Regions from separate parts of the Prevotella sp. P4-119 genome, predicted to be linked through region 2. Evidence: riboswitches for the same ligand, from Rfam matches in the RefSeq annotation. Region 2 holds a riboswitch; the other holds the start of a gene.
The links. Region 2 has a riboswitch for thiamine pyrophosphate ahead of CIK89_RS02530 (TonB-dependent receptor). Riboswitches for the same ligand answer to the same signal wherever they lie in the genome.

Region 1: another riboswitch for thiamine pyrophosphate. It lies ahead of thiD (bifunctional hydroxymethylpyrimidine kinase/phosphomethylpyrimidine kinase); the one in region 2 lies ahead of CIK89_RS02530 (TonB-dependent receptor).

Annotation. Positions count from the first base shown of each region.
Region 1 covers NZ_NPJB01000080.1:28,068-43,050, forward strand. Annotated here, with positions in the region: gene CIK89_RS09090 (glycosyltransferase) at 1-1,116, shown strand, start outside; gene CIK89_RS09095 (hypothetical protein) at 1,180-2,283, shown strand; gene CIK89_RS09100 (fructose-1,6-bisphosphatase) at 2,280-4,274, shown strand; gene CIK89_RS09105 (2-amino-4-hydroxy-6-hydroxymethyldihydropteridine diphosphokinase) at 4,286-4,636, shown strand; gene CIK89_RS09110 (M64 family metallopeptidase) at 4,633-5,862, shown strand; TPP riboswitch at 5,992-6,090, shown strand; gene thiD (bifunctional hydroxymethylpyrimidine kinase/phosphomethylpyrimidine kinase) at 6,185-7,000, shown strand; gene CIK89_RS09120 (thiamine phosphate synthase) at 6,997-7,626, shown strand; gene thiC (phosphomethylpyrimidine synthase ThiC) at 7,642-9,225, shown strand; gene CIK89_RS09130 (sulfide-dependent adenosine diphosphate thiazole synthase) at 9,258-10,031, shown strand; gene CIK89_RS09135 (thiamine phosphate synthase) at 10,056-10,643, shown strand; gene CIK89_RS09140 (DMT family transporter) at 10,736-11,632, opposite strand; gene CIK89_RS09145 (cation diffusion facilitator family transporter) at 11,849-12,757, shown strand; gene CIK89_RS09150 (MFS transporter) at 12,809-13,987, opposite strand; gene CIK89_RS09155 (GIY-YIG nuclease family protein) at 14,369-14,983, shown strand, end outside.
Region 2 covers NZ_NPJB01000023.1:82,977-97,959, reverse strand. Annotated here, with positions in the region: gene CIK89_RS02560 (outer membrane protein assembly factor) at 1-1,703, opposite strand, end outside; gene CIK89_RS02555 (isoprenyl transferase) at 1,751-2,491, opposite strand; gene CIK89_RS02550 (DUF6089 family protein) at 2,498-3,169, opposite strand; gene CIK89_RS02545 (DUF6242 domain-containing protein) at 3,186-4,544, opposite strand; gene pckA (phosphoenolpyruvate carboxykinase (ATP)) at 5,031-6,644, opposite strand; gene upp (uracil phosphoribosyltransferase) at 6,871-7,527, shown strand; TPP riboswitch at 8,068-8,174, shown strand; gene CIK89_RS02530 (TonB-dependent receptor) at 8,218-10,578, shown strand; gene pnuC (nicotinamide riboside transporter PnuC) at 10,581-11,198, shown strand; gene CIK89_RS02520 (thiamine diphosphokinase) at 11,195-11,836, shown strand; gene CIK89_RS02515 (lipopolysaccharide assembly protein LapB) at 11,957-13,639, shown strand; gene CIK89_RS02510 (TlpA disulfide reductase family protein) at 13,643-14,644, shown strand.

The DNA.
Region 1 (14,983 bases), on a different contig from region 2:
GACGACATACAGAATGCCTCGGAGAACGATGTCGATGAAAGCACCTGCAATAGTGATTCTACAGAGACGACGGAGGTTCATACCCCAACAGGGGCAACCTCCGCACTACCGTTTGTTTCCATTGTCCTGGCCGTACACGACAATGCCTGTGAATTGGAAGAAAGACTGCCCCAACTCTTGGAACAACAGTACCGGGGAAAATGGGAGGTCATCATTGTCGATGAATCATCAACGGATGATACACAAGACGTGCTTACGCGTGCAAAAGCTAAATATCCACGGCTCTACACCACTTTTATTCCCGAATCAAGCCATTACATCAGCCGCAGGAAACTCTCGCTTACCATGGCCGTCAAGGCCTCAAAGGGCGATTGGATATTGATAACCGACATAGACTGCAAACCCACAGGCAACCGCTGGTTGGCAACCATGGCGGAACACGCAACCGACGACAAAGACCTGGTCATGGGCTACACCAGTTATGATGCCGACACTCCTGCCTATTGGCGCTATGACCGCCTCAACACGCTGTGTTACCAACTGCATCGCATCAAAAACGGAATTGCCTATCGTAACATCGGCTGTAATCTGATGTTCCGTAAATCAGACTTTATCCAACAAAAGGGATTTCTCCACAACCTGGTTCATCTTCGGGGAGAATACGACTTCATTGTCAACGAGATGGCAACACCACACCGCACCGCTTTTGTCTATGACTTTCAAGCGCAGCTCTGTCAGCGTTGCCCTGCTGACAAGACGTGGCTTTACGACCATCTCTACTATTTAGAGAGTCGCACGCTGATGAAGCGCGGATTACGACATCGATTGCTCTGCAACACCGACCAATGGATGCTCCATCTGGGATGGCTGCTTCCCATGGCAGCGCTTGCCTATGCCATATCCGCATCAAACCTCGTCGTGACCGTTGCTGCCACCGTAGCCCTTCTGCTGACATTGGTAACACGACTGACCATCTTCCTCAGCACCTGCAGACAGTTTGACGAACACATCTCCTGGTGGAAGGCACCATGGCTTGAAGTGCGAACCGTCTGGCAAAACGCATGGTTGATGTGGCGGCATCGGCGAGCCGACCGCTTTGATTTTATCCGAAAATAATTTCAGAGAAGCACACATAGCCTATTATCACAATTTTCAAACTTCAAATCAAGTTTACGTCTCATGAATATCCTACACTACTTCGACAAGACAGACAGCATGACCGCCCAATATATCGCCATGCTGTCAAGAGTGTCTTCACATGAGACTGCGATGTTCTTCGCCACAGACTGCCAGGAGGCGCTGAAAATACTCCAGATGGCAGACATCAACATCCTCCACATACACGGATGCTGGCGTACATCGACTGCCAGACTTTTTACCAAAGCTCGCACCAAGGCCATTCGCTTGGTCGTCTCTCCCCACGGACAGCTGGAACCTTGGTTTTTCAACCAGCGGTATTGGAAAGAGAAGCTCCCTAAAGCCTTACTGTTCCAACGCCGCATCATCAGTCAGGCATATGCCATCGTTGTGGAGGGAGCCATGGAAGAAGAGTGTCTGCGCAAACTAAACTGGAACAAACGCATCATCATTGTGCGCAACCCCATTATCACCTGTTCCATCACAGCCGAAGAAACACTCCGACAACTGACACAGATCTACCGACGCATCATGGACAGCAATACCATCGAACTGATGCAACCGGAAACCTTGTCAACACTCCGACTGGCCATCAAGGCTGGAATCACCCAAGATATCCGCTGGCTTAATCTGCCGGCATCACACACGCCGCCACACCTTGACGAAGAAGGGTGGCGCCAGATCCGCTGTTATGCACAGCAGGAGCAAATTGAACAGCTGATAGACAGAGGACTTCGTATCCTGCAATGCGATTGCCCTCACTTCGACGAAATGAAGTCGCACCCCTTCTTTCCCGACCACTACAAACCGTCAAAGGGAATAGAAGAAACCATCGGAATGAGTTTCACCAGCGAAAACAAACGACTGATAGAAACCTTCCGACTGTTGCATCGTCTCATATCCCGTAACAAACTAACTGTCTTTCACCTATGCGAACTCGACAAAGAATTACGCGAACACGACTGCAACGAAGAGAAACTCACAGAGAGTTTAGAAGAACTCCGGCTGCTGAAAAGCGCCAGACGCCTGATGCAGGTCATGGTTGAGGAAACCGGCTTCGACGAAGGATTCATGCCATTCCCCCCACTCAACGACCGCGTCACCCGAAACATAGAACGACAAATCAAAAACCATCTGAAGATATGACGAAAGAATCCGTTACCCTCCGTCGCGACATGCACTATTTGCAACTCCTGTCCAACAGTTTCCCTACTGTTGCGGCAGCATCGACGGAAATCATTAACCTTGAAGCAATACTCAATCTCCCCAAGGGCACAGAACACTTCCTTGCCGACTTACACGGTGAGAGCGAGGCTTTCCAGCATGTTTTGAAAAACGCATCTGGAAATATCAAGCGTAAGGTGGGCGAACTCTTTGCCGGCGACATCCGCGACAAAGAACAGCGAGAACTGTGCACGCTCATCTATTATCCCGAACAGAAAATCGAACTCATCAAAGCCGCTGAATCCGATCTGGAGGACTGGTACCATATCACCATCCATCGGTTGGTGGCTGTCTGCCGCGACGTCAGCAGCAAATACACACGTTCTAAGGTTAGAAAATCGCTGCCTCCCGATTTCTCTTACATCATCGAAGAACTGCTTCATGAGCGTACCGACGATACCGACAAGGCTGCCTACGTCACCGTGATTGTAGATACGATTATTTCTACAGGACGTGCCGACGACTTCATCATCGCCCTCTGCCACGTCATCCAGCGACTCGCCATCGACCAATTACACATCCTGGGCGACATCTTCGACCGAGGCCCCGGTGCCCACATCATCCTCGACACCATGCGCCATTACCATTCCTGGGACATCCAGTGGGGCAACCACGATATTCTATGGATGGGCGCTGCTGCCGGCAACGATGCCTGTATCTGCAATGTGCTGCGCCTTTCGTTGCGCTACGCCAACTTAGCCACTCTCGAAGAAGGCTACGGCATCAACCTCGTACCATTGGCAACCTTTGCCATGGAGACCTACGGCGACGATCCCTGCAAAGAGTTCAAACCCAAACTTCTGAAAGGTTCCCACCTCGATGAAAAGACCATGCGCCTCACGGCATTGATGCACAAGGCCATCACCGTCATACAGTTCAAGACAGAAGCTACCATCTTCAAGCGCCGCACAGAATGGGCAATGCAGGATCGTTGTCTGCTCGAAGCGATTGACTATGCTCACGCCACCTGCACCATCGGCGACACCGCTTACCCCATGACTTCCTGCCTCTTCCCCACTATCGTATCAGGTCCCGACTGTCAACCGACATTCGAACTGACTCCCGAAGAGACACAGTTGATGGAGAAGCTCCACCACTCGTTTCAAGTCAGCGAGAAGCTCCACAAGCATGTCAAGATGCTCCTGTCACATGGTTGCATGTACAATATCAGCAACCACAACCTGCTGTTTCACGCCTCCTGTCCGCTCAATGCTGACGGTTCGCTGAAGAGCGTTGCACTCTATCATGGAGAGCATTACAGCGGTATGGAACTGATGACACGCTTGGGCATGCTCATCCGTTCTGCATTCAATAGCGATACAGATCCGGAACTTCGTCAGTACGCCATCGACTATTTCCTCTACCTTTGGTGTGGTAAAGACTCACCCTTGTTTGACAAGTCAAAGATGGCTACGTTTGAGCGTTATTTCCTTACCGACCGCGAGACCTATAAAGAGGAGAAAGGCTACTATTTCCAGTTGCGCGACTCCGAAGAAGTCTGCGACCGCATCCTTGATGCATTCGGTGTGGCAGGCCCCAACCGCCACATCATCAACGGCCACGTTCCCGTCCATGCCTCCAAAGGTGAGAACCCCATCAAAGCCAATGGCAAACTGATGGTCATCGATGGAGGATTCTCCGAGGCGTATCATAGCGAGACAGGTATTGCGGGCTACACCTTGGTCTATCACTCACGTGGATTCCAGTTGGTTCAACACGAACCCTTCACAAGTGCTTCCGATGCTATCAGAAAAGGTTCCGACATCAAGTCAACAACCCAGTTGGTCGAACTCTCCACCCATCGCATGCATGTGGCAGATACCGACAAGGGTGACGAACTGCGTGCACAGATTGACGACCTCCGACAGCTGCTCTATGCCTACCGTCATGGTTTTGTGAAAGAAAAGAAATAGTGCCCTACCCTATGGCAACAGTAATCATCTCGCTCGGTTCCAACCATCGGCAGGCCGCCCACATCCAGTGGGCGTCACAATGGCTGCAGACTATGCTGACCGACACCACATGCAGTCGCCTCTTATGGACTACCGACATCAAAGGCAGCGGCATCATGTATATGAACCGCTTGATCAAAGGCACGACCGACTTGTCTGCCGACTCCCTCAACGCGTTGCTTAAGGCTACAGAACAGCGTTGCGGCCGACAGGGAAGTCGGGTGTCTGTCGATCTCGACCTCATGCAGTACGACCAACAGCGGCTGCACCTTCGCGACTGGCCTCGTCCTTATATCCAACAACTAATCAATGACATCTTATGAAACGTTACGTCTCATTCCTTGTTCTGCTCATGACCGCCATCAGTCTGCATGCACAAGATTTCCAACAGTTCTTCAACGACAGCACCCTGCGCCTCGACTACATCTTTGCCGGTGACAAGAAGAGCCAGCATATCTACCTCGACCAACTCCACAAGAGTGCCGGATGGTACGGTCGGCGTCATCATCTCGACCAACTGCCTTTAGAAGGCAACGGCGACATCACCATGAAAGATGCAGCCACAGGAACCGTCATCTACCGCCACTCCTTCTCCACCCTCTTTCAGGAATGGCTCTCTACTGCCGAAGCACGGCAGACCAGTCGGTCATTTGAAAACGTATTCCTCGTTCCCTACCCCCGCCAAGCTGTAGAGATCACCGTCACCCTGCGCGACTATCATGCCCGCACCATGGCGTCGATGACCCATCGTGTCAATCCCACCGACATCCTCATCCGTCGCCAGCACCAGCAGAGTCGTTACACCACGATTCATGCTGCCGCCGACACCGCCCGATGCATCCATGTGGCTTTTGTTGCCGAGGGCTACACCGTCGGACAGATGGATCAGTATCTTGCCGACTGCCGTGCAGCCACCGAGGCGCTGTTTCGCCACGAACCATTCAAGCAACTGCAAGATCGTTTCAATATCATCGCCATCCAATCGCCTTCCCATGATACAGACGTCAGCCAACCCGGTAAGAACATCTGGCTCGACACCGCCCTGGGAAGCCATTTCGACACCTTCTATTCCACACGCTACCTGACCACCCTGCACCTCAAACGCCTTCACGACCTGTTGGCAGGAACACCATACGAACATATCATTATCCTGGCGAATACAGCCCACTATGGCGGCGGAGGCATCTACAATTCCTACAACCTCTGTTACACGCGTGGCCAACAGTTCCTTCCTGTGGTGGTTCATGAATTCGGTCACTCCTTTGGCGGCCTTGGCGACGAATATCCCTACGGTGACGACGACCCCATGTATTTTGCCGATACCGAACCCTGGGAACCCAACCTCACCACCCACACCACGCATCCTGCCAAATGGCAGAAACTCATCGACGAAGGACGCGCCTCGCTGGTAGAGGGTGGCGGCTATCTCACCCATGGCGTATGGCGCGGACAGGAAGATTGTCGTATGCGCACCAACGAGCACCCCGACTTCTGTCCCGTCTGCCAAGAAGCCCTCACCCGCCTCATCAAGTTCTATACCGAAAAATAAACCGAAACTGGTTTCCGTCCGACAGCGATCCAACACCCATTGGGTCGCTGTCGGTGTGAATAAATCTTAAATAACAGACCATCATCATCATTATCTGTAATTTTTCACTACCTTTGTATCATACTTACAAGAAGAAATAAGGGGTGCGTCACGATTGTGTTGCTGAGATTATACCCATAGAACCTGATGCAGGTAATGCTGCCGAAGGGATTGCTTCTTTTTTCTCGCCTTGATGGTTCAGGCAGAAATCCAGAAGCTGTTTCTATTCCGTATCGTCTTTGAAAGTACGTCAGCAGATGTACCTCAGAAAAATGAAAACAAAATGAGGTATATTAGCGTACTGACCATAGCAGGATCCGACAGTTGCGGTGGAGCCGGCATCCAGGCAGACCTCAAGACCATGTCGGCCTTGGGCATTTATGCCGCTACCGCCATCACATCCGTCACCGTTCAGAACACCACTGGCGTGCAGGCGGTGCAAGCCATCCGTCCAGACATCGTAGCCGGACAGATCAAGGCGGTCATGGACGACATCGCCCCAAATGTAATCAAGGTGGGAATGGTCAATAATGCAGAGATCATCCGTGCCATTGCCGACACCCTCTCCCCTTATCCCCATGCCACATTGGTGATCGACCCCGTTATGGTTTCTACGAGCGGGGCGCTACTCATGCAACCCCATGCGGTTGAGGCATTCTGCCAACGCCTCCTCCCCCTATGCACCCTGCTGACTCCCAACATCCCCGAAGCCGAAGTCCTCTCCCACACCTCCATCCGCAGCATAGACGACACAGAACGTGCCGCCCGCCACATTCTGCAACTCGGTTGCAGGGCGGTACTCATCAAGGGCGGACATCTGGAAGGACAGGCCAAGACCGACGTACTCTACCAAGCCGACACCCCTCCGTTGTCATTCTCCCATCCCACCGTTACTACACGCAACACCCACGGCACGGGTTGCACCCTATCCTCCGCCATTGCCTCATTTATCGCCCGTGGCTCATCCCTTCCCGAGGCGATACAACAGGCCAAGTGCTACCTGTCCTCTGCCATAGAAGCCGGCAAGGATGTCAGCATAGGAAGGGGCAACGGCCCAGTAAACCATTTGTTTAACCCAGAAAAGCTAATCATACAATGATACAGTTTATTACACACACCAACGACCGTTACGACTACGTAGAAGGAGCACGCCTCGCCTTGGCAGGCGGATGTCGCTGGATCCAGCTCCGCATGAAAGACGCGCCGAAAGATACGTTCCTGGCGGCAGCCACAGCCATCGGCCAACTCTGCAAGACATATCATGCCACATTCATCCTCGATGACCATGCAGAATGGGTACAGGAGGCAGGTGCCGACGGCGTACATCTCGGCAAGAACGATATGCCCGTGAGTGAGGCACGCAAACTCCTGGGCAGCCGATATGTCATCGGCGGCACCGCCAACACCTTCGACGATGTCGAACGACTCTACCGCGATGGAGCCGACTACATCGGCTGCGGTCCGTTCCGCTTCACCACCACCAAACAAAAACTGTCCCCCATCCTCGGTGCAGACGGTTACCGCCGTATTGTCAGTCAGATGAAGCTCCACCACATCACCATCCCTATCGTAGCCATTGGCGGCATTTTGTCCTCCGACATCCCTGACGTCATGGCAACTGGAGTCAGCGGTATTGCCGTAAGCGGAGCCATCCTCAATGCCGACAGTCCTGTGGAAGAGATGCAACGTTTCATCCGTCTTACAGAGAAAGAAATAGCCAAATAACTCAATATAAAAGAAATGGAAACAAAAATCAAGATCAATTATCCATCTTCCGAGAAAGTCTATCTGCAAGGAAAACGCTATCCGGAACTGCGCGTGGGTATGAGAAAGGTAAACCTCACCCCCACCGTCACTTTCAAGGGCGATGTGCGCCATGAAGAAGCCAATGCCCCCGTCTATGTCTATGACACCAGCGGACCGTACAGCGACCCCGATATGGCTATCGACCTGAAACAGGGACTCCCTAAATTGCGTCAACCGTGGATTGACGGTCGCAAGGCGGGAGAGACACAGATGTACTTCGCCAAACAGGGCATCATCACGCAAGAGATGGAGTATGTGGCAATACGCGAGAACATGAACTGCGAGGAATTGGGCATTACCACCCACATCACCCCGGAATTTGTCTGCAAGGAGATTGCTGAGGGACGTGCCGTAATCCCAGCCAACCGCAAGCATCCCGAAAGCGAGCCGATGATTATCGGTACCAATTTCCTGGTGAAGATCAATACCAATATCGGTAATTCCGCCACCACATCGGGCATCGAGGAAGAGGTGGAAAAGGCCGTTTGGAGTTGCAAATGGGGCGGCGACACGCTGATGGACCTTTCCACGGGAAAAGACATCCACGAAACGCGCGAATGGATTCTGCGCAACTGCCCCGTTCCCGTAGGTACCGTACCGATGTATCAGGCTTTTGAGAAGGTCAACGGCAAGGCAGAAGACCTGACGTGGGAGATTTTCCGCGATACGCTCATCGAGCAGTGCGAACAGGGAGTGGACTATTTCACCATCCATTGCGGCATCCGTCTGAAGAACATCCATCTTGCCGACACCCGTCTGACGGGTATTGTCAGTCGCGGAGGCAGTATCATCTCCAAATGGTGTAAGGTACACCAGAAAGAGAGTTTCCTCTACGAGCACTTCGATGACATCTGCGACATCTGTGCCCAGTACGATGTAGCCATCTCCCTTGGTGACGGCCTCCGTCCCGGTTCTACCTACGATGCCAACGACGCGGCGCAGTTTGCCGAACTCGACACCATGGGTGAACTCGTAGAGCGTGCTTGGGCCAAACACGTACAGGCATTCATCGAAGGTCCCGGTCATGTTCCCATGCATAAGATCAAGGAGAATATGGAGCGCCAAATCGAGAAATGCCACGGAGCACCCTTCTACACCCTCGGTCCGCTCGTCACCGATATTGCCCCCGCCTACGACCACATCACCTCTGCCATCGGCGCCTCGATGATCGGATGGTACGGCACCGCCATGCTCTGCTACGTCACCCCTAAGGAGCACCTTGCCCTCCCCGACAAAGACGATGTGCGCACTGGTGTTGTAACCTACAAGATTGCCGCCCATGCTGCCGACCTTGCCAAGGGTCATCCCGGTGCCACCGTCCGCGACAATGCGCTGAGCAAGGCACGCTACGACTTCCGTTGGAAAGACCAGTTCAACCTCTCGTTAGATCCCGAACGCGCCCTGGAATACTACAAGGCAAGCAATTCCGTCGATGCCAACTACTGCACCATGTGTGGCCCTAATTTCTGCGCAGCACGCATCAGCCATTCCCTAAAGAGCTGCGAAGAAGAAAAGTAACAAATCTATAACCCAATAAACAACAACAAACAATGATTGAAACACAAGTATCAAAAGGTATCATCAGTACCTATTTCGACAAACTCCAACGTAATCTGAATCTCGACGTAGCCATTGTGGGCGGAGGCCCCTCAGGCATCGTCGCCGCCTATTACCTCGCCAAGGCAGGTCTCCGTGTAGCCCAGTTCGACCGCAAGTTGTCTCCTGGTGGCGGCATGTGGGGAGGCGCAATGATGTTCAACCAGATTGTCATTCAGGAAGAAGCCATGCACATCGTCAAGGACTTCGACATCAACTATCAGGCCTTTGAAGACGGACTCTACACCATCGACTCCGTAGAGAGCACATCTGCCCTGCTCTACCACGCCGTTCATGCCGGTGCCACCATCTTCAACTGCTATTCGGTAGAAGACGTCATCTTCAAAAACAATGTTGTCAGTGGTGTTGTGGTCAACTGGACTCCAGTACTCCGTGAAGGCCTCCATGTTGACCCGCTAAATATCATGGCGAAATGCGTTATCGACGGCACAGGTCACGACAGCGAGATGTGTAAGGTCGTTGCCCGCAAAAACGGCATCAGCCTCGACACAGCCACCGGCGGTGTTATCGGCGAGCGTTCCCTCGACGTAATAGAAGGCGAGCGCATGGTCGTAGAAGGCACCCGTGAGATCTACCCCGGCCTCTACGTCTGCGGCATGGCATCGTCTGCAGTGGCAGGCACTCCTCGCATGGGGCCCATTTTCGGTGGCATGCTGATGTCAGGAAAGCGCGTTGCCGACCAGATCATCGAGAAACTCAAGAAATAACCATCCATCTTCATCCTGCAACCTATGAAATGGATTGTCATCACCTCTCCCGACTTTCTGCCGGGAGAGGTTTCTACCATCGACACCCTCTTCCGCAGCGGTATCGACCTGCTCCATGTGCGCAAGCCCACCGCCTCGGCAGACGCCGTCAGACAGTTTCTTGCCACCGTTCCTACTCAGTGGCTTGGTCGCATCGTGCTCCACGACCATTTCCACCTTGTCGAAGAGTTTCCCCTCCACGGCATTCACCTCAACCGTCGCAATCCCCAGCCCCCCGCTGCCTTCCACGGCAGCCTTTCCGCTTCGTGCCACAGTCTTGCAGAGGTAGCAGAGCGCAAGACCCAGTGCGACTACGTATTTCTCAGTCCCATCTTCAACAGCATTTCCAAGACCGGTTACCATGCCGCATTCCAGGAGTCCGTCCTGCGGCAAGCCGCCCATTCTGGCATCATCGACCATCAGGTAGTAGCCTTAGGTGGAGTCACCGCCCGCCATCTCCCATACCTCAAGTCCCACCATTTCGGTGGTGCCGCATTCTTAGGCGACATCTGGCAGCGCACCACTCTCCCCTCCTTCACCGCCTATCTGCAACAGATCTCGCAAGAGATCTAATGTCTCACAGATTTTCATGTTGGTACTTTCGAGGTTTTTGTTAAGAAAAAAATCCGTAATCCGTGTGAGATATTAAAAATCCGTGTAACACATTACTTTCGTATGAACTTGAGTTTCTGTGGGTTGATAGTCAGAATAGCAACGGCAACGAGAATCAGCATCCCACCGACAACACCAATAAATCCCAAGGGTTCACCCAGTATCACAACACCAACCACCATGGCAGTCAGCGGTTCAAAAGCACCAAGAATAGCCACGATCGTACTGTCGATGAGTTTCAGCGAAACAGTCACGCAGATATTACTTATTGCCGTAGGAATCAAACCTAAGAGCGCCAGGTCAAGCCAGCAACTGCTGTCAGGAACTTCTTCCACCCCACCGTTGGTCATCAGACTATAGGCAATCAGTAGCCACATACCCGTGAAAAACACATAAAAGGTGAGTTTTAGACTCGCGATGTGCTTCACTTTCAATCGAGGCACAAGGATGAGATAGATACCATACGCCAGTCCAGACGCCAATCCCAATAGGAGACCAATCATCGAGAAGGTGCCATCTCCAGAAAACACACCAGTCATCATCATCACACCCAGAGAGGCTAACAAAATACTAGAGGTGAGTTTGATGGAGAACTTATCACCGAGAAATGCCAGTCCGATGAGTGCACACCAGATGGGGTCGGTATAAACCAAAGCCGTTGCAATACCCGACGACAGATACTTGTAACATTCAAGTGTTGCGAGGGCTGTGGTAATATAGAAGAAGGCAAGCAACACGATACGCAGCAGTTCTGACAGACTCACACGCATATTCGTCTTACGCAACAGGAGAATGGCAAGCATGGCTGCCGAACCAAACAGAAAACGATATACCAGGATGCTAACATTATCCATTCCTGCAGCAATAACAGGAATTGAAAACAAAGGTATCATTCCAAACGATACACCAGAAATGATACCATTAACCACACCGCGTAACTGACTATTCATATGCTTTGTACAAAAGAGCTGCAAAAGTACATGATTTTTTTTGAAACACAAAATATTCTGCATCAAATTTCCATTAAACCTTCATGACTGATTCAGGCCATACCCTAACCATTGTAAAATACATCAAAAAGTAATAGGCAGAAGGCTTGGCTGTCTAAGAAAAAAATAGTATTTTTGCAGCCCGTGATTGACGGTCAACCAAACGATAAAAGAAAAATGGCAAGCAAAACAAAAAAAGATTCTCGCGAACGCCGAATCTATCAAGTAACCCTCATGGGCAGCGTGGTCAATATGGTATTGCTATTGGCAAAATTTGCAGCAGGCATTTTCTGCCATTCCGCAGCCATGATAGCCGATGCCGTACACTCGTTAAGCGATTTCCTTACCGATATCGTAGTGATAGTCATGGTCAGGCTAAGTAGCAAACCTGCCGACAAAGACCACGACTATGGACATGGAAAGTACGAAACCATTGCCTCGTCGATAGTAGGAATGGCGTTGATGCTTGTAGCCATCCTGCTGGCATGGAACGGCATCATGAAGATCATTGACGCCATCCACGGCAAACAGTTAGAAGTCCCAGGAGTGTTAGCATTCTTTGCTGCCATCGTCAGTATTGTTGCCAAAGAAATCGTATTCCGCCTGACGCGCCAAACTGCACGTGCAGTCAAATCACAAGCCCTTGAAGCCAATGCCTGGCACCATCGTAGCGATGCCCTTTCGTCAATCGGCACAGCCATAGGTATTGGAGGAGCCATCATGCTTGGTCAGCAATGGGCAGTCCTAGACCCCATTGCCGCTGTTGTAGTGAGCTTCATGATCTTCTATGCCGCCTTTCGCATTTTGCGTCAGGCATCAGGAGAACTCTTAGAAGAAAGTCTTCCTGAATCCGTAGAACAAAAGATTTGCGACATCGTCTATCGTGATCCGTTGGCAAGCGACATCCACCAACTCTACACGCGTCGTATAGGCAATAATATCGCCATCGAAATGCATCTTCGTTTACCAAGCGACCTCAAGCTCTCCGATGCCCATCAGCATGCCTCCTCCATCGAACGGGCCATCCGAGCTGAGTTTGGTGCCGACACCCACATTATGCTGCATATTGAACCAACAAAAGATTAGTTCTGATCTATGATCTATGATTTATGATTTTCGTTAAAGATCCTCCAGGATTTAAATTCTCCTTCCATTAAAACATGTTATGCAGAGCGAAATTACAGCCAAGACGACTCCAACCGTGCACACACCCATCCATCCCTCACGCATCCAAGCCAATCCGGCACAATAGGTGCCAAGAGAACCACCGATAAAATAGGTAGTCATGAAGATGGTATTGGCCCTGTTTGAAGCATGAGGCACCTCCTGAATGCAACCACTTTGATTGCTTAGCTGCAGACATTGCAAACCAATATCCACCAAGATGATAGCCACCACAAGTCCCATAAAAGTATCACCAAACAGATAGGCCGTACCCCACGCCACCAGTTGCAGGCAAGCCCCATAAACACTCATCTTTCTTATGCCCCATTGGTTCACGAGCTTGCCCACACCGCTTGCCGCTATGGCACCAGCGATACCACACAATCCCAATGTTCCAACCATCTCGCTACCAGAGAAGAACGGCGCTTCAGCCAACCGGAAGGCAAGACACGACCAAATAGCCATCATACTGCCAAAACTGAAAGCGGCACGTACGGCATAAAGCCGTATGCGCCCGTTGCTCTTAACCATATCAAACACGCTAACCATCAATCCCCTGTATGAGCCCACATAGTTGCTTTTTATCTGCGGCATAATCTTGAGCGTAAGCACCATACACAGCACCATCACCAGAGCTGCGATGACATACATCTCGCGCCAGCCAAGCCATTCGCCGACGTAACCGCTAACCACCCTCGAAGCAAGAATACCCGTCAGCAGTCCCGACAGAACGCCCCCCATATTCCTACTTTTGTTCTCCTTCTTAGAATATTGTCCTGCTATAGGTATGAAAAACTGCGGAATGACAGAGCAGGCGCCCAATAGCAGAGACGCCCCCCATATCATCCATACCCGATGGGCAACAGCAATGACGACCGCCATCACGGCAGCCACCGTCATATTCACAACAATGATGCGTCGGCGCGAGTAGAGGTCGCCCATAGGAATTAGGAAACACAAGCCAAGCGCATAGCCTATCTGCGTGACAACGGTTATGAGGTTTGCCTCATGTTGGCTCACCCCAATATCGTGACGTATCATCTCCAGCAGAGGCTGGTTGTAGTAGCAATTAGCCACAGTAAGTCCCGCAACAACAACCATTGTGATCAACAGGCTGCGCGCTATACCTTCATTCTCTTTCAGTTGTTTCATTTCTATTCTTATGCCAATTATCTTATTAATTTATCCATGTGGATTGTACGTGATTGCAAAATTACGAAATAAAAACATATAATCAAAAAAATATCGTTCTTCAGAAAGACAATTCAACCACAGTATTTGTTCTCTTTCTTATAGCCTAAATATCACTTATGGGAGCAATTATATGTCACCTATTAGGGGGCAACAATATGTCACTTATGGGGGTACGTTTATATGTCACTCATGGGGTACATTCACATGTCACTTATGGGGGTACGCTTATATGTCACTCTTTGAAAGGCAATGGGTTAGGCTACCTATTTTATTAGAAATATCCTAAAAATTTTGGTGCATTCTTAACAAATAACTACTTTTGCAAAAAACATTAAGAATATGGCAAATTTCAAACTTTTCGATCCTATGACAATGGACAGCAATACGCTTCCAAATGTAGCTGGTAATTACGTTTTCCTTTTACGCAAAGGAAGTCAATTACCTAAAGTAGACATTGAGCCCAAAATACCCGAAGTCACTTTAGATGGTAATACTTATCAAGCAATCTATACCGGTATTGCAAGTGAGAATCTCAGACAGAGGGTCTACCGCACTCACTTTGTAGGCAATAACGCAAGTCGTTCAACCCTAAGAAAATCGATAGGTAGCCTTATCGGATATGATTTAATACCACGAAAAGAGGGTGATTTTAAACATAAAAAATTCAAACCGGCTGACGAAGAAAAGTTGACTGAATGGATGATGAGCAACCTGTTACTTGCCTTTGTTAAAAATGCTGCCCCGGAACCGTGGGAAGAAAAACTTACCGAAGAGCAAAACCCGCCTCTAAACCTTGAAAAAAACACCAACATGGTGAATAAAGAGTTCAGAGCTTTGTTAAGTAAGTTGAGATGCAGACCTGTTATTGGATCTGCAGAACACTTCACTTCTTCTATGAAAACAACAATAAAAAAAACAATACCTACACAATCTTGTTATCCTATAAATGGAGGA
Region 2 (14,983 bases):
AAACCATACATGTAGTTGAGGTAGTTGTTATAGTAGCTGTTGTTGCGGTAACTGCTTGAAATATCGCTCTGCTTAGAGAAGAAGGCGCTGACGTTTAATGCATTCGGGCGCTTGCCACCAAACCATCCGGTGCTGTAACCTGTAGAGAGCGAGGTATAGTAGCGTCCGTTGGTCTGCAACGACAGTGACAGTTGTTCGCCATCACCGATAGGCATGATACCACGGTGCATCTTGTTCTTACCAAAGAGGTTGCGCATGGAGAAGTTGTTGAGCTTTATGCCGATTCGACCGATTACACCAGTCTGTCCCCAACCCAGTGAGAATTCAAGTTGGTCGTTAGACTTCTGTTCCAATTCCCAGTTGATATCCACGGTGCCGTCCTCATAGTTAGGCTTGATATCTGGGTTGATGGTCTCAGCATTGAAGTATCCCATGTTACCAATCTCACGGGCAGAACGCATCACAGCATCTTTAGAGAAGAGGTCACCGGGCTTGGTACGCAACTCACGGCGAACAACTTCTTCATAGAGGCGGTCGTTACCATAGATGCGTACAGCATTGATGTGAGCCTGCTGGTTTTCGGTGATACGCATCTCAAGGTCGATAGAGTCGCCCACAATATTGACTTCGGTGGGGTCGAGCTGATAGAAGATGTATCCGTTGTTCCAATAGTAGTTACCCACGGCATCTTCATCTTCTTTCAGACGTTTGTTCATCAGTTTCTGATTATAGACATCGCCCTTCTTCATGCCCAAGGCATTGTTGAGGAAGTCGCTGGTGAGTACTGAGTTACCCACCCATTCTATATTGCGGATGTAGTATTGCTGACCTTCATCCACCTTGATATATACGTTGACGTGCTTCTCGTCTTCGTTCCATACCGAGTCTTCCAAAATGGTGGCATCGCGATAACCGAGCTCGTTGTATTTTTCAATCAGGTTTTTCTTGTCGGTTTCGTAGCGTTCAGGGGTGAACTTCTTGGCTTTGAAGAAGTTTTTGAACTTGCCGGCTTCGTGTATCTTGGCAAAGGCTCCGTTCTTAAAGAATGTACCTGTAATCTTGTTTCTCTTGAGTTTTTCGTTGCCTTCGATGATGATGTGACGCACCTTCATCTTGTCTTTCTTGTCGATATCAACGTCAAGAATCACCTGATCCTTATTGGATACATCGTCGCGCTGAAGGATGCTGATTTCTGCGTTCTTATATCCTTTATCGTCAAAATAGCGCTTGGCGAGAATCTTTGCACGGTCTATCATGTTGGGCGTAATCTGGTTTCCCTTCATAATACCCAGCTTGTTTTCCAAATCTTCGCGTTCGCTCTTCTTCACACCATTATAGTTGATGCGGCTTACGCGTGGGCGAGTGCCGAGATGGATGCAGAGATAAATCTTTGAACCTACGATAGAGTCGGCAGTGATAGCCACTTTCGAGAACAGTCCGTGACGCCAGTAACGCTTCACGGCATCGGTGATTTCAGAACCTGGTACACTGATGACTTGACCTACGGAGAGTCCTGACAGACCTGTCAGCACATAGTCTTCGTAACCTTCTACGCCTTTTACAGCTATACCGCCAATCTCACAAACACGCGGTGTGCCTGTATAGGAGATTTCGGGATTGGTAATCACATCCTGTGCTTTAACAGCGGCAGGAAGGAAGAGTATGGTGCAAAGCAGCATCATGCACTTTGCCATGTCTGTCAATTTGTTGGAATAGAATATATTTCTCACTTTACTAATTATTTCCGTTGTTATTTCTCTTCATTTTCCACCTGTGCTTCGGTCTTGCCAAAACGACGTTGGCGCTGTTGGTAATTGGCAATGGCTTCGTGCAACGCTGCTTCATCGAAGTCGGGCCAGAATGTATCACAGAAATACAATTCTGAATAGGCTATCTGCCACAGCAGATAGTTGGAGATGCGCAATTCTCCGCCTGTACGTATCAGCAGTTCGGGATCTGGCATGAAATTGGTTGCCAGATGCTGGCTGATGGTGGTGTCGTCGATGGCATCAACAGACAGGGTGCCTTGTTTCACTTCTGTTGCGATATCACGCATGGCTTTGGTGATTTCCCATTTCGACGAATAACTCAACGCTACTACCAAGGTCATGGTAGTATTGTTGGCAGTATGCTCTTCGGTCTCGCGTAGTTTCTGAACGACAGACTCTGGCATTCTTGAGACATCGCCAATGACGCGGAAGCGTACATTGTTCTTCATGAAGAGTTCGTCTTCGAGTGATGTGAGTATCAGTCCCATCAGTGCTGCAACCTCGTCAGCAGGGCGGCTCCAGTTCTCTGTAGAGAATGTGTATAGTGTCAGATACTTAACTCCCAGTTTGGCAGACTCCGAGGTGATGCGTTTTACAGCCTCTACACCGGCTTGGTGTCCATAGCTACGCTCTTTACCTCGCTGTTGTGCCCAACGCCCGTTGCCATCCATGATAATGGCAATGTGCTCGGGGATGCGTGTCATATCCAGTTGCTTGTTCATAGTCATTTATATATCGTTGTTACACGTTTTGCATTTTCTCCAGATGTCGTATGTCAGTGACAACCGCAGGTGGCTGTAACCATCGGTATTCTTGAAGAGTCCACTGCTCTTGATGCCGTATGGATCTGCCACACCGTCGATTTTATCGCTGGTTGTGAAGTGTATGGTCCATTCCATTGCGACATTGGTACGGTCGCCTATCTTGTATTTCACACCTGCGCCAATTGGCATGTTGACAGCTGCTTCTGTCTTTTCCGGTTTTGCGATGGTGGCTCCGATACCTATATATATATAAGGTGTAAACCGTTGCGCTCCCCGATATTCATGTCCTGTGCCGTAGGGCCAGAAGTTATATTCATACCTCATACCTATGTCTGCCACCGAATGTTTGAAGCTCATGGGCTCCAAATCCGGGTAGTAGGTGTTGGCATGGGTTGACGATCCTTTCAGTTGTCCCCAACTGATATTGGCAGCCAGTGCCATGCGTGGATTGAGGCGATAGCGTCCTACGAGGGTCAGCATGGGTTGCTGGTTGCGTAGCGGATTGCCGTTGAAATCGCCTTCATAGGCCACCAGTCCTATTGCCCCGCCTATCTCGGCTCGATATTCGGGAGCTTCCTGTGCACTGGCATGTATGGTCAGTGTGAGGAGAACCAGTGTTTGCAGTATCTTTCTCAAAGATAGTTTCGTTCTTTTACCACGCCAGTTTGTTGAGTCTGCCACGCCATACTTCGCCGTTTACTCCGCCGAAGAGCCAGATATTCACACCGTCTGATGTGGCGGCATAGCGTGTGGTGCTGGTATCGAAATCGTTTGGCAGTTGGTAGTACTTGTTCTTTTTCCAAGTGATACCGTTGTCGCGCGACTGGTAGATATAGGTAAAATTGCCATTCACCGTACCGATGGCGAGTACGCCGTCATCGTAGGGCACCAGTGTGAGGTTGTCGAGTTGTGGCAGTTCGTATCTGTTGCCGTCGGCTTCCATATATACCCATTGTCCTGGCTCGCTATGATAGTTGAATTCTGCAATCTTTCTCCATACCACGGCAGCTTTGGCGTTTGCTGTACTGTTGCCTGCCATAACGACATAGTCGGTAGAGTCTGCCATGTTCATTGGATAGCATGTCGTGGCGACTGTTGCAGTGGGTAGGAGTGATTCGCTTGCGTCGATGGCATCGGCTTGCCACTGGTGTCCACCGTCGCGTGATACCATGAGTTTGTTGTCGGCAGTCATGCCGTAGAGTTCTTTCTTGCTTGCACCGATGAGTTTGGCAATAGCTGTTGTCTCGCCAATCTCGTCCCATTGGCTGCCGTCGGCAGTGCGCAACAGCATGTTGCCGTTCATCATGTAGATAGAATCTGCATTTGCCACGGTTTGTTTGTATGCTCCTGCGGTCAGCGGTGTGTTGATGTTGGGAGTGAGTGTAGTCCATTCGTTGCCATCGGTGGTGGTATAGCCAACGGTAGTGCCGCCATCGTTGCCGAATACGAAGATACGCTTGCCCAATACCATGGCCTTCATGCCAGAGAGTGCTGCCAACTGGTTGTTGTCAGCCATTTGTTTCCATCCAAAGGCATCGCCGTCTTCTTGGTGGACATTCACTTTGATGGTGTATTTCTGATACGACATACCATCGGTAGCATAGACACGGGCTTCGCGTGGTTGCGAAAAGTCGATGCTGTCTGATGAGGTGTAGAATTTCAGTGAGTCGTTGTTGAGGTTTTTGATGACTACTATGCCATTGTTCTTTGTACCTATGGTGCATACCACCTTTGACGCATCAATACCCAAAGGCAGTGAGTCGGGGTTGAAGATGACGTGATTGATCTGGTCGATGTTGAATTTGTAGCTTGATGCTGCTACGCTTGTCTTGTAGATAGAGTCCTTTCCTGCTGCTGTTGTTGTGTGCAGATAGCGGTTGAGTGTGCCCAAGGTAAACGACGTGATTGCGGCGTCGTTATAATATACGGCCTCATCATCGTTAGACTTCAGACATGATGTCAAAACAGCTATGACCAACAGCATGCATGCTGCATTTACGAGTTTTTTCATTTGAAATATTTCAATTTTGGATGCAAATTTACTCACAATTCTGCAAATAGCGTCATATTTGGTGCTTTTATTAAGTAAATTATATGATAATGTGACATATTTTAGAATTTCTAAACATAAAAAGAGTGTGACATGAATAGCTCAAGTCGCACTCTTGTTGTTAACGGACATTCGTGTGTGTCAATGTTATTAGGCACATGACAGCCGATATTGCCACAGTCGCCAGAATGGCCATTGTGTGTAAATCAAACATAATTAATTAGAATTCTTGTCTATTAGTTCCTAAATAAATCTTTTACCTTTATCTCTCAATTGCGGGTGCAAAGTAACTACATTTCTTTCAGATGACCATCGTGTAGAGGTCTTTATTTTGTCGGTTTGCTATGTTTCTTTGACTTCTGTCAATTTCTGAAAGAAGGTGTATAACAAAAAAAGCCCGTTTCCACGGAGGAAACGAGCCATATTTAGAATGAATAGACGGGTCTATTAGAGTTTTGGACCAGCAGCTACGAGAGCCTTACCAGCCTCGTTGCCCTCATACTTCTTGAAGTTCTTGATGAAGCGGGCAGCCAGATCCTCAGCCTTCTTGTTCCACTCTGCAGCGTCAGCGTAAGTGTCGCGTGGGTCGAGAATGTTGGTGTCAACACCCTCAAGCTGTGTGGGAACTTCGAAGTCGAAGTAAGGAATCTTCTTGGTAGGAGCGTTCAGGATAGCGCCACCGAGGATAGCATCGATGATACCACGAGTGTCGCGGATAGAGATACGCTTGCCAGTACCATTCCAACCAGTGTTTACGAGATAAGCCTTGGCACCGCTCTTCTCCATCTTTTTCACGAGCTCTTCAGCATACTTGGTAGGATGCAACTCGAGGAATGCCTGACCGAAGCAAGCAGAGAAGGTTGGAGTAGGCTCGGTGATACCGCGCTCTGTACCAGCCAACTTAGCGGTGAATCCGCTGAGGAAGTAGTACTTGGTCTGCTCAGGAGACAGGATAGATACTGGAGGCAGTACGCCGAATGCGTCGGCTGACAGGAAGATAACGTTCTTGGCAGCAGGACCTGCGCTACGACCGTTCACCTTCTTCACGATCTTCTCGATGTGCTCGATAGGATATGATACGCGGGTGTTCTCAGTTACGCTCTTGTCTGCGAAGTCGATCTTGCCGTCGGCAGCAACTGTTACGTTCTCGAGCAGAGCGTTGCGCTTGATAGCACCGTAGATATCGGGTTCGCTTTCTTTGTCGAGGTTAATAACCTTTGCATAGCAACCACCTTCGAGGTTGAATACGCCTTCGTCGTCCCATCCGTGCTCGTCGTCACCGATAAGCAGACGCTTAGGATCGGTAGAAAGAGTGGTCTTACCTGTACCAGAGAGACCGAAGAAGATTGCGGTGTTCTTACCTTCCATATCGGTATTGGCTGAGCAGTGCATAGAAGCAATGCCCTGGAGAGGCAGGAAGTAGTTCTGCATAGAGAACATACCCTTCTTCATCTCACCGCCGTACCATGTGTTGATGATGCACTGTTCGCGTGAAGTGGTGTTGAAGGCTACGCAAGTTTCTGAGTTGAGGCCGAGCTCTTTGAAGTTCTCAACCTTAGCCTTAGAGGCATTGTAGATAACGAAGTTAGGTTTGAAGTTCTCCAGTTCCTCTTTGGTAGGCTGGATGAACATGTTGGTAACAAAGTGTGCCTGCCATGCTACTTCAACGATGAAGCGTACAGCCAGACGTGTTGCCTCGTTGGCACCGCAGAAAGCATCAACTACGTAGAGCTGCTTGTTGCAGAGCTCCTTGATAGCGATATCCTTAACTTTTGCCCAAACCTCCTCGCTCATGGGGTGGTTGTCGTTCTTGTATTCTTCGGTGGTCCACCAAACCTTATTGTGGCTCTGTGCATCGTCAACGATGTACTTGTCCTTAGGAGAACGTCCGGTGTAGATACCGGTCTTTACGTTTACTGCGTTGAGCTCAGTGTTCTGACCTTTATCGAAACCAGTCAGTCCTGCCTTTGTCTCCTCTTCAAAGAGAAACTCATACGAAGGATTGTGAGCAATCACGGTTGAGCCTGTGATGCCATACTGTGTCAAATCTAACTTTGCCATAATAATGAAAAATATTTGAGTTTGAAATTACTATTATCCGTTTTACGGCGCAAAGTTACAAAGAATTCCGAATTTACTGGTCGGCTTTTAGTTTTTTTAGCGTTTAGATGGGCCATTTTTTGGTTAAAGTAGTTAAAAATGGGTGGTCTCGCAAATAATTGTCACGCTGACTTTGCAAAATTCCGCGAACATTTCTTATCTTTGCGGTCAAAAACCGAAGCAATCTATGAAAATTATCAATTTCGATGAAGAGAACAGCGTGATGCACCTCTATATGGCTGAATTGCGCGACAAGAATCATCAGCGCAACCGTCTGTTGTTCCGTAATAACATCAAGCGTGTGGGTGAGTTGATGGCTTATGAGATATCTAAGACGCTCGATTACAAGTTGAAATCTGTTACCACACCGTTGGGCATTTGTGATATTCAAGTGCCTAAAGATGAAATTGTTGTAGGTACTGTATTGCGTGCGGGCTTGCCTTTCCATGAAGGATTCCTTCAGGTGTTTGACCGTGCAGAGAATGCTTTTGTGTCTGCCTATCGCATGTACACCAACCGCGAGCATACCGAAGTGGGCGTTCATACCGAGTATATGGCATCGCCCAGCATTAAGGGCAAGACTTTGATACTTGTTGATCCGATGCTGGCTACAGGTGGTTCGATGGCTGCTGCCATTGAAGCGCTTTGCAAAACAGGTAAGCCTCGCAAGATACATATCGCCAGTGTGATAGCTACACAAGAGGGAATTGATACCATTCGTCCTGTGTTGCCCGACGATGCCACTGTTTGGTGTGCCGCCATTGATGCCGGAATGAATGAACACAAATATATCATTCCTGGTTTTGGCGACTGTGGCGACCTTTGCTACGGTGAGAAATTATAACCCTTTGGCACCATTGTCTGCATTGGACAATGGTGCTTCTATCTTATAGTTTGGCGTGCTACGCAACCGATAGGTGCGTACTCATGGCATCGGCAGTATTGCCACACGTTGGAAGGTGTGGCAATACTGCTTACACCTATTATATAATTATAAGGATGGGGAGTGGTGTGTGTAGTTTTGACGATTATTGGAATGGTAAGACAGTTTCATGTCAAGTATTGATGACCTCTGTGGACTTTATGTCAATGCAGCCGAACAGTTTGTGAGATTCGCAAAAAGTGAGAAGAGTGTACTCAAGTTTACCCAATCTGCCGATTTGTAATGATAGCTCCCGAAATCGTAGTAGAGCAAATCGTGGTCAATCCTGATAACTCCCGTTATAGTTCCTTTGGTAACGGTTTCTCCTTGTAGGCTTTGTCAGGAAGAAGTGGTGGAGGTCGTGTGTTCCTCTTTGTTGCGCACAAGGTGCTCATGCTCAAAAAAATAACAATAATTTTGCAGTTTCAATTATTTATAGTAATTTTGCAATCGGTTAGCAGAGCGCTAACTAAGGGGTGCTACCTACTCGTAGAAGAGACGGAGGCTGAGAACATACCCATAGAACCTGTACAGGTAATGCTGTCGTAGGAATTTTCCTTGGACTACGTTCTTTCCCCCTTTATATAGTTTAAGGTTTATAACAAACATTCAATGAAAAGATTAAACAGGATTGCATTCAGTGTGGTGTGCTGTGTTTTTGCCAGTCAAGCCGTATGGGCACAAGCCACAATCGACACCGTCAAGGTGCACCAGCTGAATGAGGTAGTAGTAAAAGGTGTACGTGCAGCCAAGGAAGCTCCTTATGCCGTAGCCAACATTAAGAAATCAGAACTCCAGCAATTTTCTCGTACAGGAAAGGAACTCCCATTCCTCCTTTCGCGCACACCCGGCATCCTTGCATGGGGTGAGAATGGATTGGGCACTGGTACCAGCTATATGCGTATTCGTGGTGCTGCAGGTAGCCGCATCAATGTCACCCTCGATGGTGTAGCCCTTAACTCTCCTGAGGATCAGACCGTGTTCTGGGCCAATATGAACAGCTATGCCGCTCTTTTGGGTAGTGTGCAGATTCAGCGCGGTGTTGGTTCATCTACCAATGGTGATGGAGCCTTTGGTGGTAGCATCTCTATGGCTACTGCTTTCCCATCGCTTATCCCTACCGCAGAGGTGACAGGTTCGTTTGGTAGCTTCAACACCTATAATACAGGTGTCAGCTTCTCAACAGGTTTGTTGGGCAAACACCTGATCTTCGACGGTGCCTATCATGAGACCGCTACCGATGGCTATATCGATGGAACATCAGGACGATCAGGTTCTTACTATGGTGGACTGACATGGCTTGCTGACAATTTCAAGGTGAGCTACAAGAATATCGGCAACTTTGAAAAGACCGGCCAGGCATGGAATGGTGTGCTCGCCAGCGACTATGACACCAACTTCACGTTGATGAGCGATGGTATCTATACCTATAAGGATATGGATGCTGCTGGTCTCGGGAAGTTCAATATCCTGACAGCAGGATTGGTGCGCAACGGCAAGGGCGACTATACCATCGTGCCTTACACCATGCGTGATGGTAGTCTTTGGAACAAGACCACCGACAATTTCTATCAGAACCACAATATCCTTTCTGCTGTTTGGACTCCCAACGACCATTGGAGTCACAACTTTGCCGTACACTACACCTATGGTTATGGCTACTACAACGAGTTCAAGAGCCAGTCGAAATTTGCTAAGTTTGGTCTCACCTTCTATGATGCAGACGGCAATTTCGTAAAGCGTTCCGACTTTGTGCGCAAGAAGGGGCTGACCCAGCACACCTATGGCATCGTGTATAACACCAACTACAAGGATGAACACTGGGATGTTATTGGCGGATTGAACCTTCAGCAGTTCCGTGGCAACCACTGGGGCTATCTCACCTATATTGCCAATCAGGCAGCAGAAAACCAGTTCCTGGGCAGCAATGGTCAGTATAAATACTATGATTCTGATGCCCATAAGTATGACTATAGCGCCTTTGTTAAGGCCAACTATCGTTTTGCCGACAACTGGAATGTATTTGCCGATTTGCAGTTCCGTCGTGTAGAATACAAGACCGATGGTGTCAACGATAAATTTGTGGAGCAGGCTGACGGTACCTATAAGAACCAAGTATTGGACATCAACGAGAAGTTCAATTTCTTCAATCCCAAGGCAGGTATCAGCTATACCAACAATGGTCATAAGGCCTATGCTTCTGTAGCTTACAGTAATCGCGAACCTGAGCGCAACAACTATACCGACAACTACAACTATCCATTCCCAGAGCAAGAGAAGTTGCTCGACGTAGAGTTTGGCTATCAGTATCAGGGCAGCAACTGGCATGCCGGTGCCAATTTCTACTATATGGGTTATGACAACCAGTTGGTACAGACCGGTCAGCTGAGCGACATCGGTGAGGCACTCACCACCAATGTGAAAGATTCCTATCGTATGGGCGTAGAGCTCACAGCAGGATGGGCACCCTTGTCATGGATGTCGTTGGAAGGAAATGCCAGTCTGAGCAAGAACAAGATCAAGGATTTCGACGAGTATGTAGATAACTGGGACGGTGATCCATTGAAGATCCACTACGACAATTCAACCTTGTCATTCTCACCTTCTGCCATCCTCAACGGCTTCATCGACCTCCACTATGCAGGATTCTCTGCCACATGGCATACCAATTTCGTCAGCAGTCAGTATCTCGACAACTCCGAGAGCAAAGACCGTTCACTGCCTTGCTATTCACAGAGCGACCTCAGCATCAACTATGGTTCAAAGGTTACCAAGGCATGTGGTATCAAGTATGTGACCATCGGTTTCGATATCAACAATATCTTCGGTCGTTGCTATGCTCCTTCTGGTTTCGTATGGTACAATGCTGTTAGCGAGAGTGCCGGCTATACCAAGGATCATCGTCTGAGTGCCATCAGCTATATTCCTATGGCAGGCACAACCTTCATGACCCATCTGACATTGAAATTCTAATCATGTACGACTATATTGCCCTACATGGGCTTGACATACTGACCACGATACTCGGTTTGATATATATCTGGCTGGAGTATCGGGCCAGTATTTTTCTTTGGATAGTAGGCATCGTGATGCCCGCCCTCGATATCTGGCTCTATTGGCAGCACGGACTCTATGGTGATGCAGGAATGGCTACCTATTATACTTTGGCAGCAGTCTATGGCTATATCGTATGGAAATGGGGACACGGCGAGAAGCGTACGCTTCCCATCAGTCACATGCCCCTACGTCTTTATCTGCCAGTCACGGTGTTCTTCTTTGCAGCGTGGGGAGCTACCTACTATATACTCATCACTTGGACCAATTCTACCGTTCCTGTACTCGATGCCTTCACCAATGCGCTGAGTTTTGTGGGCCTATGGGCATTGGCACGCAAATATATGGAGCAATGGTTCTTTTGGATTGCAGTCGATGTGGTATGCACGTTCCTCTATGTCACCAAAGGCATTCCCTTTAAGGCAGGACTCTATGGACTCTATGTTGTGATTGCCGTAGCAGGATGGTTTAAGTGGCGTCAACTGATGCATCGCCAGAATCATCAATGCCAGCAGTCACCCTCAACCTCAGAAGCATGATGATGTCGCAATTCCTCTTTCGTCCCGATGCCGTTATCCTTGCCAATGGTGTGTTTCCCACCCATGCCATACCGCTCGGAGTGCTTCGTTCTGCTCCCCATGTGGTTTGTTGCGACGGATCCATTGCCCATTGGCCCGATGCTGATGTTGTAGTGGGCGATGGTGACAGCATTCCTTCGCAGTATCGCTCACGGTTGGCACGGATTACCGAACAGGAAGACAACGACCTCACTAAAGCCACACGCTATTGCTTGGACCACTATCAGTCCTCCGTCAGTAATCATTGCCGTTTACGCTTAGCCTATCTTGGTGCTACTGGAATGCGTGAAGACCATACCCTTGGCAATATCGCCTTGATGATGCGCTATTACCGTCAGATGAATATCGAACCCCTGATGTTGACCGATTATGGATGGTTTGTTGCAGCAGAAGGTCGCCAAACCTTTGATAGTTTCGCAGGCCAGCAGGTCAGTATCTTCAGTTTCAATACCACTCGACTCACGTCAGAAGGCCTTCGTTGGTCTGCCTATTCCTATGAAGAACTGTGGCAAGGCACGCTCAACGAATCCTTAGGAGCCCGTTTTACCCTCGATGCCGATGGATGCTATTTGGTATATCGCACTTATGATGCCAAATAGATAGAATGACGGCAAATATACCTTAAAAATCACTAAAAATCCAGTCTTATTCGGTCTTTTACAGAATAAGTGACTATCTTTGCAATATCTTAAAAAAACAGGTAAAAAACAGATAGAATAATGAAGAAATTAGTATTTCTGTCAGCAGTGGCAGTTGCCGCACTGACATCGTGTGGTGGAAAGCTTGGAGAATTGTCTGCCGACAACTTCAAGGTAGTACCCAATCCGTTGGTTGCCGAGTCGGGTCAGGTACCTGCAACAATCAATGGTATGTTCCCTGAGAAGTATATGGCCAAGAAAGCTGTGGTTACCGTAACACCGGAACTGCGCTTCACCGACAATGGCGTAGAGACTGCCGTTAAGGGACAGAGTGCAACATTCCAGGGCGAAAAGGTGTTGGGCAACGATCAGTCCATCTCCTATAAGGTAGGCGGCCACTATACCATGAAAGCCAATTTCGCTTATCAGCCTGCCATGCAGAAGAGCGACCTCTATCTCACCTTCAACGCACGCGTTGGTAAGAAAGAGGTGCAAGTACCAGCTGTCAAGGTTGCAACAGGTGTGATTGCCACCAGCGAACTCTATCGTTCTACCATTACCAGTGCTAATCCCTGCACATCGCAGGATGCATTCCAGCGTGTCAACGAACAGAAGTTTGATGCTACTATCAAGTTCCTCATCCAGCAGGCTGAACTTCGCAAGAGCGAGTTGAAGAGCAATTCCGTACAGGAGTTCACCAGTCTGCTCAAGCGCATTGCACAGGATCAGGAAGGTCTCAATATCAATAATGTAGAAATCTCAGCCTATGCTTCGCCCGATGGTGGTGTGTCTCTCAACGAGAAGCTCGCCAACAAGCGTCAGAAGAACACCGAGTCATACGTGAAGAAACAGATGAAGGCTGCCAAGATCGACGCCAACCTCTCTTCACAATATACCGCACAGGACTGGGAAGGTTTCCAGGAGTTGGTTAAAGCCAGCAACATTCAAGACAAGGATGTTATCCTCCGCGTTCTCTCTATGTATCAGGACCCACAGGAGCGTGAGCAGCAGATTAAGAACATGAGTCAGGGCTTCCGCGAATTGGCAGACGGCATTCTGCCCGAACTGCGTCGTGCCCGCATGACCATCAACTATGAGACAATCGGTCGCGATGACGATCAGATTTTCGCTCAGTATAAAGAAGATGCTTCTAAGCTCAGCGTTGAGGAACTGCTCTATGCAGCATCTATCGCCGATACCGATGCACAGCGTGAGGACATTCTCAAAACCACAACCAACCTCTATCGTGAGGACAGCCGCGCTTACAACAACCTCGCCGTACTGGCTATGCAGAAGGGCAACAATGCCGAGGCACAGAAATATCTGAGCATGGCACGCACCCTCGATGCTAAGAATGCTGAGGCCAATGCCAACATGGGTCTGCTGGCTCTGCAGCAGGGTGATGCTAAGACCGCAGAGGATTATATCTCACGTGCAGCCGGTGCCAACAATCTGGCAGAGGCTCTGGGTAACCTGCATCTGGCACAGGGCAACTACGCTCTGGCACAGCAAGACTTCGCAGGTGTAAACTCTAACAGCGCTGCTCTGGCACAGTTGCTCAATAAAGACTACGCCCGTGCCACTCAGACACTGGCTAACGTGAAGAATCCCGACGCTATGACCGACTATCTCAACGCCATTGTCAATGCACGTCAGGGCAACAACGACGCAGCAGCTTCTTATCTGCGCAGCGCCATCCAGAAAGATCCCAAACTGGCTCAGTATGCTGCCAACGACTTGGAGCTGAGCAAGGTTAGCAAATAAAGAATGAGAAAAATTCTTGGATATATTTCGTTCGTCTTGATTCTCGTTTCGTGTGGCATCAGCGGTAACAAATTCCGTCTTGAGGGCCGACTCAGAAACCTGAATCAAGGCGAATTCTATGTGTATAGTCCCGATGGAGGCATGACGGGCACCGATACCATCAAGGTGCGCGACGGACGTTTCTCTTACGAGAAAGCCGTGCAGGGCGACTATACCTTTATCATCATCTTCCCCAACTATAGCGAACTGCCCGTGTTTGCCACTCCTGGCACTTCGCTCAATATCAAAGGCGACGCCACCCATCTGAAGGAGATTACGGTGAAAGGGTCTAAGATCAACGAGCAGTTCACCGATCTGCGTTCACAACTCAACCGCCTCACACCGCCTGAAGAGCGTAAAGAGGTGGCAGACTATATCCGTAAGCATCCCGAATCGCCCATTAGCACTTATCTGCTCAATCGCTATTTTGTCTTGACCATAGATGCCGATTTCGACCAAGCCGCCCAATTGGCAGCAGTGATGTTGAAGGCGCAACCCAACAATGCACGGTTGCTCACGCTGCGCCGCCAACTCGATGTACTGAAGAAGAACCGTCAGGGTGCTGTCCTCCCTTCGTTTACCGCTACCGATCTTAAAGGTCGTCCCGTATCGAAAGCACAGCTCAATGGTAAGGTCAATGTGGTCAATGTCTGGGCAACATGGAGTTATCAGAGTGGTGACATACAGCGCCGTTTGCAGAAACTCCAGAAGACCTACGGTTCAAAACTCGCCGTGGTGACACTCTGTCTCGATGGTAATATCAAAGACGTGCGCCACCGTGTAGATCGCGACTCCATCCCATGGCCCGTAGTGTGCGATGGTAAGATGTTCCATTCTCCCATGGCAACCCAGTTGGGCATATCCGCAGTCCCCGCCATGATTGTTGCCGACAATAGCGGACGTATAGTGGCACGCGACTTAGAGCCCGAAAAGGTGGAACAGGAATTGGAGAGAAGATTGAAGTGAAGACTATGTGATTGTTGGGTGAAAAAATCAATATGGATATTGTTCATCAGTCTATGTAATATTAGTTGTCTTTTTTTAATTTATAGGACTATGAAAAGAATTTTATTTGTATTGCTGACCATGGTTGCCACACTTTCATTTAGAGAATTATTGATGATAGAAACATAAACTTTATAGAAACCATCGTTTGATAATAAGAGCGTTTGTGTTAAGCCCAATGAGCAGAATTAAGCTTGCTTAAATTTTGCCATGGCGAGAGAAAGTGATATAAAATGGTAGGTTCGTTTGATATGGTCAGACGAACCTCTTTCTCTATATACGCGCGTACGCCTACGCACG